DNA from 2 places in the Vagococcus sp. QWL-13 genome. Region 2 is predicted to be linked to the other one. Evidence: a T-box and tRNA genes for the amino acid it is inferred to sense, from the RefSeq annotation. Region 2 holds a T-box; the other holds one or more tRNA genes.

Region 1 (7,356 bases), 660 kb from region 2:
GCCGCACGCGTGCATTCTGCCATCGATTTTAGATTTATATGATAAATCATTATCTTCCAGTATCGGCAAAGCATCCATATCGGCCCGAAGCATGAAAACTTTTCCTTTTCCTGTCCCCACTGTTGTTGTCAACCCAGCTTGTCCCACATGTTGAATCTTAGCATAGCCCATCTCTTTCAACTTACTTTCGACGAACTCTCGTGTATTAAGCAAATCAAGACCGAGCTCAGGATTTTCGTGAAGATGTCTTCTGTTATGAATCATTTCATCTTTCATCGCCAAAGCTTCATTCAAAATATCTTTTTCCAGCAACACCATCTAAATAACCTCCAGTAATTATTATGATTGAGAAATTAAAAATAACCCGTTCGTATACTGTTTATTTTAAAACTATTTTGGTGCCAATGACAAGTTTTATTCCTGTGATTGATTCGTCCCATCCGTCAATCAGGCATTAATATTTTTCAAAAAACAAAACAGTAACAAAAAACTAGGGAAATATTTTCTCCCTAGTTTATCAAAATCTTATGGCTTCAAAAAAATCTCTTTACTTATGCTGCAAAGTTTTTATTATAGTAGTGACTGATAAAGTTCAACAATCTCTGCTACGTTAGTATCTCTAGGATTCCCGCCTGTGCACACATCTGCCAAAGCATCTTTTGCAATTTGTTCCACATCTTCGGCTTTAAATCCTACTTCCGTTAATGTTGTTGGGATGCCTACATCAACACCTAGTTGACGAACAGCGTTTACAGCAGCTTCTCTAGCTTCTTCTAATGACATCCCTTCCACACCGGATACTCCCATTGCTGTAGCAATGTCGCGGTATTTTTCTCCAGTGAATTCTTTATTATAATCCATGACTGTCGGTAATAAAATCGCATTTGCCACACCATGGGGCGTATCATACCATGCACCAAGAGGATGAGCCATGCCATGAACCAAACCTAAGCCCACATTGGAAAAGCCCATACCAGCGATATATTGACCTAATGCCATATCTTCTCTTCCAGTGAGGTCTCCATTGACAGAATCTCTCAAAGAGCGTGCGATAATCTCAATCGCCTTGATGTGAAGCATGTCTGACATTTCCCAAGCACCTTTAGTTATGTAGCCTTCGATTGCATGGGTCAAAGCATCCATCCCTGTGGCTGCTGCTAAATCTTTTGGCATACCCAACATCATTTCACTGTCCACAAACGCAACAATTGGAATATCATGAACATCTACACACACGAATTTACGTTTTTTTACTTCATCTGTAATAACATAGTTGATAGTGACTTCTGCCGCAGTACCAGATGTAGTAGGTACTGCCAAAAGTGGAACAGAAGGATTTTTTGTAGGTGCAACTCCTTCGAGACTGACGATATCATCGAATTCTGGATTCGCAACAACGATTCCGATGGCTTTGGCAGTATCTATCGGCGAGCCTCCGCCAATTGCTAAAATATAATCTGCTCCTGATATTTTATAAGCATCTATTCCCTCTTTAACAACGCTTACAGTTGGATTAGGAACAGTTTTATCAAAAATTTCATAAGACAAGTCATTATCACTTAATAATTGGGTAATTTTTTTTACCAATCTTGCTTTAACCAGTCCTTCATCTGTCACAATAAAAGCTTTTTTAAATCCTCGTGCCTCTACTTCTTCTGGAATATGAGCGATTGCTCCAGCCCCAAAGTAAGAGGTTTCATTTAAAATCATTCGGTTTGCCATATTTAATAACTTCCTTTCATGTGAATAAAATCACTTATGTTTTTATAAAAAGAGGTTGACCCATAAGTCCTCATTCAATGCAAAAAGGAACGAAATCTTTTTATGATTTTGTTCCTTTTTTTAGCGATAAAAATAGCACTTCCTTGTATAATTAAAGTACCAACCATAACCAAAAGGGAGTGCTATCTATGTACAAAGATTATAACATGAATCAAGTCACTTTATCACTAGATTTAGAAATTTATTTGGAAAAGGGTGACATCGCTTTTGCAATCAATGAACTTGTAGAAAGCATGCCAGAAAAAGCCTTCTCGGTTTTTGACCATCAGATGGGTGCAACCTCTTATCATCCTAAAATGATGTTGAAGTTGATTTTGTGCGGTTACACGCAGTCTGTTTTTTCTGGCAGAAGAATTGAAGCGCTAGCTAAAGACAGTATTCGCGCTCGCTGGCTGACACAATCCCAGCAACCCAATTTTAGAACGATTAATCGGTTTCGTGTACATCCTCAGATGCAAGTGTTATTAGAAGAATGCTTTATTCAATTCCGAAACCTTTTGGTTTCCCAGAATCTTATCGAAACAGATGCCATCTTTATTGACGGTACTAAGTTAGAAGCCAATGCCAATAAATACACATTTGTCTGGAAAAAAAGCATTGAAAAGTATGAAGCTAAGTTGACAGAGAAATCAAAAGAGATTTATCAACAACTCGTGAAGGAAACCATCATTCCTTCTATTTGTGATGAAGACAAAGACCTTTCAGACAAAGAGTTTTCAAAAATCATCACGGCATTAGAAACAAGTGTAGAAAATTTGACTCAAGAAATTGAGACCTCTGACTGCGCTAAAAAACGAAAACAACTACGCTCTCAACGAAAGGCACCTAAACAAGCCTTGAAGCAATTCTCTGATTTTAAAGAACGTCAGTCACGGTATGTCCGTCAAAAAGCTATTTTAGGTGAGAGAAATAGTTACTCCAAAACAGATCACGATGCCACTTTTATGAGAATGAAAGAGGATCATATGCGCAATGGGCAACTAAAAGCAGGTTACAATGTCCAAATTGCGACCAATCAACAATATGTCCTAGCTTATGACATCTTTCCGAATCCTACGGATACGAGAACTTTAGTTCCTTTTTTACGGACCATAGAAAATACCTATTTTGATTTACCCGACTATATTGTGGCAGATGCCGGTTATGGTAGTGAAGAAAACTATGAAACTATTGTGGATGGCTTTGAAAAAACACCTTTGATAACCTATGGGATGTACCGCAAAGAGAAAAAGAGAAGTTTTAAAAAGAATCGTTTTAATCCTTTGAATTGGCGGTATGATGAGTTAAGAGATACCTATTTATGTCCCATTGACCGTGAGGTCCCGTTTAAACGTTATGCCAATCGTATAGATAACTATGGCTACCAACGACAATTAAAAATATACGAATGTCTTTCTTGTGAAAACTGCCCAGTTCGTTCTCAATGTACCAAAGCGAAGTCGGGTCGTAATAGAATGATTCAAAAAAACGGCAATTGGGACTATTTTAAAGCTTACGTTCAGACACTTCTGAAAGACGAACGAACAGGCAAATTATATGGTCAAAGAAAAATAGACGTAGAACCAGCCTTCGGAAATCTGAAGGCTAATTTAGGCTTCACTCGATTTTCAGTAAGAGGTAAAGATAAGGTGAGAAACGAATTAGGTTTTGCATTTATGGCGGTTAATCTGAGAAAGTTAACTGCCTATCAGCGGAAGAACCTCTTAAATAAACAAAAAAATAAGGGAACCAAAATCTTTTTATTGATTTTGGTTCCCTTTTTACTATTTTTGAGACTTATGGGTCAGCCTCCTTTATTCTAACATAGATAATCTTCTCTTGGTACTATGCCAAAAGCTTTTGCCAAGTCATGCAAATTCTGATCGGTGATGGTGATATTCACACTTTACAATTTTTAAAGATAATTATTTAAATTTGCTAAAGTTCAACACAACACTTTTTAACTTGTTCATGTAGTCATTCACTTTAATTTTAATTATTGTTTTCTTATATTCCAATGTTGAGATTGTAATATTATGAAAATACTAGCGTTTCCATTTGTTTAAAAAGATACTTGGAGATTATTCTTTTTAATCTCTCTGGTTATTCATAATGTAGGGTGAAATTTGCTAAATCCAAAACAAAAAAGTTAATAAACGTCTAGACGATATTGATCGTGCGAGAGTTTAAACAACTTTTTGATATAATAAAATGGAAAGTAAGGGATTTGAACCCTTGCGCCGGTTGCCCGACCTAACGGTTTTCGAGACCGTCCCCTTCAGCCAAACTTGGGTAACTTTCCATATTAACAACGATAAAATTATAAACTGAAACATTAACACCATTTGGGAATTCATTTAAAGTAAATAATAAGCAATATCTGGATTAGGTAGTACTTGATTATTATAATCCCTCCATGTTAAGAAAACAATTATTTTTTATCTTGAAATATCTATTTCGATGATTATACTAGCATGACAGTCCAGTACAAATACATCTCAGCTACTAAATTAAATCATTGTAGAATCTTTATCCAATTTTCAAATACAAATAAATTCATTCAAACACGGAGCGTACCTCGTCCGCAACTTTTAGCTCATTTCAATTCTTTTTGGTATAATTTTACTGAAAGCGAGGTGGTAAAATGGCTCTTATTAAACTATTGAAAATGACTGACAACTCCACAAAGGAAATTGATGATGTCACAAAGGTAATCATTAGAAATTCCCAAGGCAGTATCGAAATCATAGACGCAATTGATATGCTGGATTACCTGAACGACCCGGAGGTGAAAAGTATTTCTGTTCATCACAAGAATGGAACAATTAGTAAATTTTCGATGGATGTCTGGAAAATAACTACCATTAAAAATTAAAACTAACAAAATTTTAACTTTGCTTAAAGCACAGGCAATGTTGTCCATTATTTACCACGACAACAAGGCCTGTTTTTAATTTTTTTGACTTTCTTTGGTTCAAATAAAACGGCTTATTCTCCATGATTTCTTAGACATCAATATTGTTCGTAGCTTGTTGTCCTACCTAACAATTTCACTAATTATGAAACATAGTTTATAAAAAAGTCTAGGTTGTCAGCAATTAATAACTTTTCTTAGCATTTATATGACAATCTTGTAACTTGCTAAACAAAATAATATCACTTAAAATGAACATCGTGATTTTTTTAAGAAAGGAAATTTAAAATGATTAAAAATAAAATCGGGCTCACTGGCAACCAAATTAAAATTATCGGGATTATCCTGATGACCTTGAATCACTTAAGTATTTTGCTCTTCGGCGTCATAGAAAAATACCCTATGCTTGAGCTGGTCGCCAGTATTGCTGGCCCTTCAGTAGGACTTACATTCATCTTTTTAAGCGTTGAAGGGTATTATTATACAAGAAATAAAAAAGGATATTTGCGTAATCTTTTAATAGGATTTTGGATCGTAGAGTTGGCAAAGTTTTTGATGATTACTTTCCTTCCATTAAGTCAAGCCATGCAAGAAATGATGTTTTTTAACATTTTTGGTGGGATTTTCCAAGCTGTTCTCTCCATGTATTTGTTTGATTGTCTGAGAGCTTCTTGGTTCGAAAAAAATTGGTTGAAAGTTTTCGGTTTCAGTTCAGCACTTCTGCTTGTTTTAACATCGTCATTCAGTTTTATGGTGATTATTAATTTTTCACCTGAACTAGCTATGATTCTTAATAGCATTTTACCAATCATTGTTGAAGGGGCTCCAGTCTTTCCGATATTTGGGTTGCTATTATATATCACAAGAAATAAAAAATGGATGCAAGCATTAATCGCTGCTCTTGTTATCTTGCCCACTTCATTACCGGACTTGATCAACAACGGTATCAGCGGAGGTTACTGGCCTGCTTTACTGTTTTTTGTCTTCTTTTTCTTGTACAATGGTCAGAGGGGAGAAGGGCCTAATAAGTATTTCTTCTACACCTACTACCCTGCTCATATCGTATTATTTATTTTTTTGAATACTTTTGTAATTTCCAAAATGTTCTAGTCGGAAATTTTTATAGGGTAGAATACTTTCACAAGAACTGGTTTTGGATTTCAAATCAGTCTTACGATTTTTCTGGTCACCAGTGTATCCTGCAAAACAAAAACATCCCTGATCATCTTATGTTGAACAGGGATGTTATTTATTCTTCTATACGATTGTTAAAATTTATCTGACTTTTTCTGACTGATCCAACAACATGATTTGATTCCCACTTCGCCGGACACTAAAAAGTCAGGCAACTCATTGCGGTCAACCACATATGCTATAATGTACTTAACATCAGAGGAGGCGCTGAGTAATGAAAAGGAAAGAGAATCCTGAAGAAAAAAGAAGGAAGCTGATCACAAAAGAGCAAAGAAAGAATCCTTTAGGAACCTTAAAAGATGCTCATGATCAATCGAAAATTGGAGATTTTAGAAGCGGAAGCTGGAAAACAACCCTGGTTATCATCATCATTCTCTTAATAATTGCCTACTTCTTAGTTAGATGAAATAGCTGTCATGATATAAAATAATCCTTAGCAATTTCAACAGCTGCCATGTCAAAAAGCCTTTTTTACATTTTTATTATGTTATATATGTACCTTCCTCAATAAGTATATTTTTTTGGGTTTTAGTCTCTAAAAAGAAGCCATATGAAAGTCATTTGAGATTTTATTTTCCAGATATTTAATCAAACAGACTTTTCAGACTGGATGATTTTCTCTGACAAGTTTGATTTGAAGAATAAATTTTTATGATTAATTAAAGCAAATTGTTGATAAGATTTTCAATATAAAATTTCCATCTTTAAAGATATTTTCTACGAATCCCAACAGCCGTGCTCTTATTCAATCTCTATCATTTAATTTTAATAACCTCCTCTATAATGAAAAGCTCATCACAGAGGAGGTTATTCTTTTATTTAAAATCTTCAACAGCTTGCCGTTCTGTCGTAAGTGCAGCAATAAAATGACCGTAATATCGGTCAAATCCCAGCATGTCTTCTTTCGCTGGAAGAACCTTTTCACTAAGCTCTTTCGAAAATACATGGTCATTCAGATACTCTGCAAGTGAAATTTTTTGATTAATATAGGACGCAAGCAAGGCAATCCCCCACGCTCCACCCTCACTGGCTGTTGCCATCACAGCAACCGGTGTTTTCAAGGCACCTGAAAGCAGAGGCTGTACCACTCCTTTTTTCTTAAACATCCCTCCGTGGCCGACAAATTGATCGATTTCCACACCTTCATTACTCAAAATTTCAATTCCTTTTCTGACAGTACAAAAAGCAGAAAGTAAATGAGAACGCATAAAGTTAGCCAAGTTGAAATTAGCATTTGGCAAACGTACTAAAAGCGGTCTGCCCTCATTTAGTTCAAAGATATTTTCACCTGCGTAAAATCCATAACTTAAAATACCGCCGCAGTCCGAATCACCTAGCATAGCTTCAGCAAATAAAATATCATATAGCTGACTTTTCTCCACACTGATACCACAACGTTCCTGCATTTCAGCAAACAGTTCCACCCAAGCATCGATTTCTGATGAGCAATTATTAGCATGAATCATCGCCACACTCTCGCCGCTAGG
Region 2 (7,356 bases):
TTAGGCTGGAAATTATTAAGGATGCTTCCGAAAAGCCAGCTGAAACGAGTCCGCAGCACTTACTTGGAGCAATACTATTAAGGGGTGAGGAAATGGCCCGATTAAATGTCAATCCGACGAGGGTGGAGTTGAGAAATTTATCCAATCGGCTTCAGATCGCCACTCGTGGTCACACATTATTGAAAGAAAAACAGGATTCTTTGGTTAGAAATTTTAGAGAGATGACGGAAGAAGCAGTGATCCAGCGCCGGATTGTGGAGGAGCGTTTGGGGACGTTGTTTAAAAACTATCAACACGCAAGTCTGGAATCTGATGACCGTTTTTTACAGCACAGTTTAAATGCTTCCCAATTTCAAATGGATGTGGGCACGTCTCTCCAGCACGTTTTAGGTGTGCGGGTGCCTAGCTATCACTTGGCTGAATTACCTGATAAAAATCTAGTTCCCCGAGGCGGAGAAACTAGCAGTTATTACACTCCCATCGTCATCAAGGAATTAGATGTGGATCAGGAAGAACTGAGTGAAAATTTGGTAAAGCTGGCTGAACTTGAAAAAAAATGTTTCCTGATTGGTGAAGAAATCATTGCCACCAGACGCCGGGTGAACTCTTTAGAGTATAAAACAATCCCGGACTTAACGGAAACCATTGCTTACATCAAAATGAAAATCGAAGATGCAGAACGTAGTCAAATAGCTAAATTGATTAAATTATAAGAAACACCTAGAATGAAGTTTTCTTCTTTCTAGGTGTTTTTGCATCACATTGCTTTCGGCATACTTCTTGTCGCTACGATATCAACGCCTGTGCCAAGGATATTTGGAATAATTATCTGGCCTATTGACACTGGAGCAGTGACTTCTGCCTGATTGATTAGCCTCATAATATCTTTCATTTTACCTTTAGGAATCGTGTCGCTGGTTTTCACTGGCAGACGGGGATGGCTGCCGGATTTTATTTTGACAGTGGAAGTGACCGTTCTGACCGGATTTTGCAGTTCCTGTTTTCCGTAAACTTCCCCTTTGCTGCACTGATTCCCGGTTACTTTGTAGCCATTTTCTTCATCTACCGTAAGGTGACAGCCTACTGGACAAACGATACAAATGATTTCAGCCATTTTCTACGCCTCCCTTATGACAATGTTTAGTTCACTGCCGTTAAGTTTATCTAATAGTTTTTTTCTAAGGGGAATAGTTTCCATCTCGCCTGGTGCCAGATTTTTTCGTTTGAATTTTGCGATTTCTTTTCCTTGCTGTTGGATCGAGACGATACAGGTGTCGTAAACTTGGTTGACCCGGTAGTACAAATCTACTTTCTTATCAACGTTTTCTTTACGGATTTTTTGGGGCAAGATATACGAGATACCCTGACCGCGATTAATTTTCACATGCTCAGCTTCGGTGATTCGGTCTTGCTGTTGAATGTATTTCGCAGCCGCCTTTCCAGCCAGAGAACTTTCTGCACTGACATAATCCACTAAATCATGAACATGGAGCACGTTCCCGCAAGCAAAGATGCCGGGGATAGAAGTTTCCATGTTTTCGTAGACCATGGCGCCCCGTGTTTGCCCATCTAGTTGAAGACCTACACTGCGGGACAATTCATTTTCGGGAATTAGACCCACAGATAAAAGAAGAGTGTCGCAGGGAATGATTTGTTCGGTTCCCGGAACCGGTTTTCTTTCTTCATCTACTTTCGCCATGGTGATGGACTCCAATCGTTCTTTACCTGCAACATCAATGATTGTATGTGATAAGTATAAAGGGATATTAAAATCATCCAGACACTGGACGATATTTCTTGTGAGACCGCCTGAATAAGGCATCAGCTCAATACAAGCCAATACTTCCGCACCTTCCAAAACCATGCGTCTGGCCATAATCAGACCGATATCCCCTGAACCTAAAATCACGACTTTTTTCCCCACCATATAGCCTTCAATATTCACATAACGTTGGGCAGCTCCGGCGGTCAAAATACCGGCAGGACGGGAGCCGGGCATTTGGATAGCTCCCCGGGTCCTTTCCCGGCAACCCATGGCTAAGATGATTGCCTTGCTTTGCAGCACTTGATAGCCGTGTTTTTTGCTCATGGTATGGACTTGTTTATCTTCAGTGATTTCCAGGACGATGGTGTCAAGTCTGACTTCGATAGAAGTGTTTTCCAGCTGGTCGATAAAACGTTCTGCATACTCTGGTCCAGTCAATTCTTCTTTAAAATAATGCAAGCCGAATCCATTATGGATACATTGATTTAAGATGCCACCCAATTCCAGATCACGTTCCACGATTAGTATTTTTTTACAGCCGTTTTCATAAGCGCTTAAGGCGGCTGCCAAACCAGCGGGTCCACCGCCAACCACGATTAAATCATACATTTAGTTAACCTCCTTTGTGATGCCGGTCAAGATGCGGCTGCCTAATTTATCTAGGTCCACTTCTGTGGGGGAGATATTCAGCTCATCCGCAATGATTTCTACGACACGGGGACCGCAGAAACCACCTTGACATCTTCCCATTCCGGCAATTGTCCGTCTTTTAACCCCGTCCACTGAACTGGCAGGCAAAGTCTGATGGAGACTCTGGCGGATTTCACCTTCAGTGATGTTTTCGCAACGGCAAATAATCCGTCCATAATCAGGATTTTCTTTGATGATTTTTTGTTTTTCTAAGATGGAAGCTTCACTAAAATGCATTCTGCTTCTCTTATCAATGAATGATTCTTTTTCCACAAGGTTTAAACCGTCTTCAGCCATTAAGTCTGCCAAGTAACGGGCGATGGCGGGAGCTGCTGTGAGACCGGGGGAATTGATTCCGGCAGCATCGTAGAAACCTTCGATAACTTTCTCGATAATAAACTCCCCCCGGTCTGTATTAGCACGGACACCTGAAAAATTCCTGATAGAGTTTGAGAGATTGATGGCAGGTACACTGCGTTTGGCTCCCTTGGCAACTTCTTCCAAACCAGCAGAAGTATTAGCTAAATCAGCACCGGTGTTTAAAAGCTCGGAAGGGATGTTTTCAGCATTCGGTCCAACGATGATGTTGCCGTGGGTGGTGGGGCTGATTAAAATGCCTTTGCTGACTTTTGTCGGACATTGAAAAACTATATGGCTGACAGTGCCTCCTTCTTCCAGATCCAGCAGATAATACTCCCCGCGGCAAGGAATAGTTTTAAAGGTCGGGGGAGCCACTAAACGATGTATTTCTTCTGCATGAATCCCGGCGGCATTGATGACCAGTTTTGTTTGAAAAGAATCTTTCCCGGTAACAACAGTGAAGCAGTCCTTTTCTTTTTGGATATCCAAGACACGTTGATTGAATTTAAAATCAACACCGTTTATTTTAGCGGTTTCGCCTAGTGCCAGTGCAAATTCCCAAGGGTTGACAATAGCTGCGGTCGGCGCATAGAGCGCACCGCAAACTTCCGGATTCAAGTTAGGTTCCATTGCAAGTGTTTCTTCCGCTGTCAGCAGTTCAAGACCTTCCACGCCGTTTTGATTGCCCCGGTTATAAAGTTCTTCCAAGGTGGATATATCTTCATCGGAAAAAGCAATCACTAATGAACCGATTTGTTTTCGCGGAACATCCAGTTTCCTGCAAAGTTCTTTTGCCAAAACAGAGCCTTCCACATTTAATCTGGCATTTAAAGAGCCGGATTTAGGGTCATAGCCTGAATGGAGAATGGCACTGTTGGCTTTTGTCGTTCCTACACTGACATCGTTTTCAGCTTCTAAAACGCAAATATCCAGCTGATATTTCGCCAATTCATAGGCAATAGAAGTTCCAACGATTCCTGCACCAATAATAATGATATCGTACATTTTTATTCCTCCTGTCATCCATACAAAAAAGAGCGCACCAAACCGACCCCATATTATCTACGGAAATCAATTATGTGCACTCATCTCTCTAGCAATTATTAACTTACCTTAATTATACTATTTTTCACATGTTTTGACAATCTGATTCAAATTCAAAGTTTCCACACCGAGTGATTGGTGGAAGATATAGCCGCCGCCCCGTTGGCTAAGGCATTCATGACATCTTCTTTATCCAAAATCAATCCGCTGATAAGCAAAGGACGTTTGATTTTTTGCCTGACGATGTGAATGATTTTTTTGTTGACGTGAGGTAAGATTTCTATCAAATCCGAATGTTTCATCTGGACTTGGGAGTGGATATTTTCCAAAGAGATGGAGTCAAGCAGGAACAGCCGTTGAATCGTGTAAAATCCTAGGGCTTTTGCAGCGGAAATATGATTAGCTTTTGTGGAGATGACACCATCAAAATCAGTGTTTTCTCGTATGTATTTTAAACTGATATCTTCATCGGACAAACCTTTGACAAAATTGAAATGAATAAATCCAATTTTACCGGCAGCTTTGATTTTTGCTGAGATTTCTTTGATATTAAAAATATCGGAGTGAAGAACAAAAATAACTTCTACATCTGTTTTCAATGCGGCCTCCAAATCATCCTTATCCTTGACTGCCGCAATGATTGGATTAAGAGCTAAAGCATCAAATAATCGTTTCGTCTGCATGTGAATTCCTCTTCTTTTCGCCAGTTTATACATTTCACATCTATTATAAGTCTTAAATAAAAAAATTGACACAATAAACTCAATGGGGATAGAAAAGCTGAAATAATTTTGGATAATTTTTTGAATTTATTGGTTACGCATTATTAGAAAGTTTGATTATGATTTTTCTAGAATAAGATTTTGAGGCGTTTTTATAAAATAGACTTAAAGTTGACAAGCTGTATATAACGGGTATCATAGAAAGTGAAAGAGATATTAGAAAAGACTCATGGAACGAGTAGTCTGCGTCATTTTTTCAGAGAGCCGATGTTTGGTGGAAATTGGCAAGATGATGAGATGAAATCCATTCCTGTTAGAGGGAATAAAGAAATTTATTCCGGATAGCGACCGTTATTAAGCTGATAAGGTGCAGCGGCAGAGTTGAAGCCGTTGATTTTGGGTGGTACCGCGGATAAAAGACATGCTTTTTCGTCCCGATAGATGGATTCTATTGGGATGGGAAAGCTTTTTTAGATTAAAAAATGAAAGGACATGATAGGTATGCTGGATGTAAAAGAATTGAGAAATAATTTTAAAGCGTTTTCTAAAAAGTTAACCACCCGTGGTGTTGGAGAAGAGGACCTGTCTCTTTTTTTAAGGTTGGATCAAAAGCGTAGGGAGCTGATGCCGAAAATCGAGACAAAGAAAAATTTGCGCAATCAGCTATCCGCAGAAGCAGCACTTTTTAAAAGAGAGGGCAAGGATTTGTCGGGAATCATCGAAGAAACAAGGGCACTCAATCAAACCATCAAAGAACTGACTAAAGAGTTAGAAGAGATTGATAACTCTTTTAAACAATTGATGGAAGGACTGCCTAATCTGCCTCACGAGACTGTGCCTGTGGGGGATGATGAAGAAGATAATGTGGAGGTCAGGCGCTGGGGTCAGCCTTTTGAGACCAGCTTTGAGCCGAAACATCATTGGGAAATCGGAGAAAATTTGGATATTTTTGATTTTCAGCGGGGCGCAAAAGTGGCAGGAAGCCGTTTTGTTTACTACAAAGGATTAGGTGCAAGGTTAGAACGGGCATTGTACAACTTTATGCTGGATACGCACATCAATGAGCATGGCTATCAGGAAATAGTCCCCCCGTATATGGTCAATAGTCGTGCCATGTTTGGTACGGGGCAATTTCCTAAATTTAAAGAAGACGTGTTTCAAATCCAAGGGGCTGACTATACCCTGATTCCTACATCCGAAGTACCACTGACAAATTATTATGCAGATGAGATTTTGCAAGAAGAAGCATTGCCGATTTATTTGACCGCTTTAAGTCCTTGTTTCAGATCTGAGGCGGGCAGTGCGGGAAGAGATACCCGCGGCATCATCCGGTTGCATCAGTTTCATAAGGTGGAGATGGTCAAGTTTGCCGCAAAAGAAACTTCTTATGAAGAACTGGAAAAATTAACGGAAAATGGCGAAGATATTTTAAAAAGATTAGGACTGCCTTACCGGACAATAGTTTTGTGCACAGGGGACATGGGATTTTCAGCTGCCAAAACTTATGATATCGAAGTTTGGATGCCGGCGCAAAACACCTTCCGTGAAATCAGTTCGTGCTCAAACTGTACAGATTTTCAGGCTCGGCGCGCCAAAATCCGCTATCGTAACAAGGAAGGGCAAGTAACTTACGCCCACACATTAAATGGTTCAGGCTTAGCCGTAGGGCGGACAGTTGCTGCTATTTTAGAAAATTATCAAAATGAAGACGGCACCGTTACGATTCCAGAAGTGCTCCGTCCTTACATGGGGGGAGTATCAGTAATCGAATAGTTTGACAATGCTCATTAGAAAATCAAGCACTGGAAACTAAAAACAGTTTTCCGGTGCTTGATTTAAAAGATACCGTTGAGCGGTCAGATTTTATTGAGTGCCATCATTGTCTTGTGACAGACTTGCGGTGAATGCTAAAAACGCTTCTTTGACTTGCTCATTTTTTTCTGCTATATGGTTGAAATCCTCTGGCATTTCCGGAAAGTCAATCATGTCCCGCTCATAAATATCATAGAACACATCCAGCAATTCGTTGAACAGTGTTTCAGACAAGGGAGACAATTCTTTAAAGCTGAACACGACCATCCCGGGATTTTGTTCATAATCCGTAATGAAGGTTACTTTTCCATAGACAAACTGTCTAGATGAAAAACGTCAGCCAGTGTATGGGATAAACTGAACGACATCTCCTAAGCGGATGTTTTGGTCTTTTTGTTCGATGTAAAAACGGACATCCTGCTCTGTCATAGCTTCCATCCATTGGCGGGAAATATCAATAAAGTGAAATTTCATCTATTTTCACCAGCTTTCTTTCATCATTTCTTTCTATCAAATTATAAAAGGAACAGCTCCATAAAGCAAAAATCTGGTTTGCTTTATGGAACTGTTGCTTGAAATTTATTGTTCGCAAAAGAAGTCCAATAAAAGAAAAACTGCTTCGTTTCTGAATTTTCAAAAACGAAGCAGTTTGTATCGGAACAATTAAATCAGATTGTTTTGACAGATATTTTTAAAAAATATCATCAATTTTTAGTTGCTTTTCATCAGTTCTTCAACATAAGAAACAGTCTCTGGTTGTGTTTCTTCGATGCGCTTGATGTCCTCAGAAAACTGGGGCAGATGGTTCTTGTGCGCAATCAAAAGTTCATCCAATAATGTTTTCGCCATGGTTCCGCCCGGAATCAGCGGGTTGACTGTAAAGGCATGGAGGGCAGCACCATAGTCGCCAGTAATTGCAGCTCTGATGGTAGTTTCTTCCATTCCTTTCATCCCTTGAAGAAG

Evidence for each region. A T-box is a leader RNA that pairs with one kind of tRNA and senses whether it is charged. The one in region 2 lies ahead of serS (serine--tRNA ligase), so its partner is inferred to be a tRNA-Ser.
Region 1: it encodes a tRNA-Ser, which carries the amino acid that the T-box ahead of serS (serine--tRNA ligase) is inferred to sense. The anticodon was not compared.

The regions. Positions count from the first base shown of each region.
Region 1 covers NZ_CM178746.1:1,241,667-1,249,022, reverse strand. Annotated here, with positions in the region: gene AC4PHI_RS05760 (M20 metallopeptidase family protein) at 1-318, opposite strand, end outside; gene fucO (lactaldehyde reductase) at 571-1,722, opposite strand; gene AC4PHI_RS05750 (IS1182 family transposase) at 1,911-3,584, shown strand; tRNA gene AC4PHI_RS05745 (tRNA-Ser) at 3,974-4,063, opposite strand; gene AC4PHI_RS05740 (hypothetical protein) at 4,406-4,636, shown strand; gene AC4PHI_RS05735 (TraX family protein) at 4,964-5,785, shown strand; gene AC4PHI_RS05730 (DUF6366 family protein) at 6,084-6,275, shown strand; gene AC4PHI_RS05725 (xylulokinase) at 6,685-7,356, opposite strand, start outside.
Region 2 covers NZ_CM178746.1:1,906,145-1,913,500, reverse strand. Annotated here, with positions in the region: gene AC4PHI_RS08825 (V-type ATP synthase subunit B) at 1-81, shown strand, start outside; gene AC4PHI_RS08820 (V-type ATP synthase subunit D) at 93-713, shown strand; gene AC4PHI_RS08815 (DUF1667 domain-containing protein) at 758-1,114, opposite strand; gene AC4PHI_RS08810 (NAD(P)/FAD-dependent oxidoreductase) at 1,118-2,374, opposite strand; gene AC4PHI_RS08805 (NAD(P)/FAD-dependent oxidoreductase) at 2,375-3,820, opposite strand; gene AC4PHI_RS08800 (glycerol-3-phosphate responsive antiterminator) at 3,973-4,542, opposite strand; T-box leader at 4,799-5,021, shown strand; gene serS (serine--tRNA ligase) at 5,083-6,354, shown strand; gene AC4PHI_RS08790 (hypothetical protein) at 6,445-6,627, opposite strand; gene AC4PHI_RS08785 (hypothetical protein) at 6,730-6,867, opposite strand; gene AC4PHI_RS08780 (6-phospho-beta-glucosidase) at 7,105-7,356, opposite strand, start outside.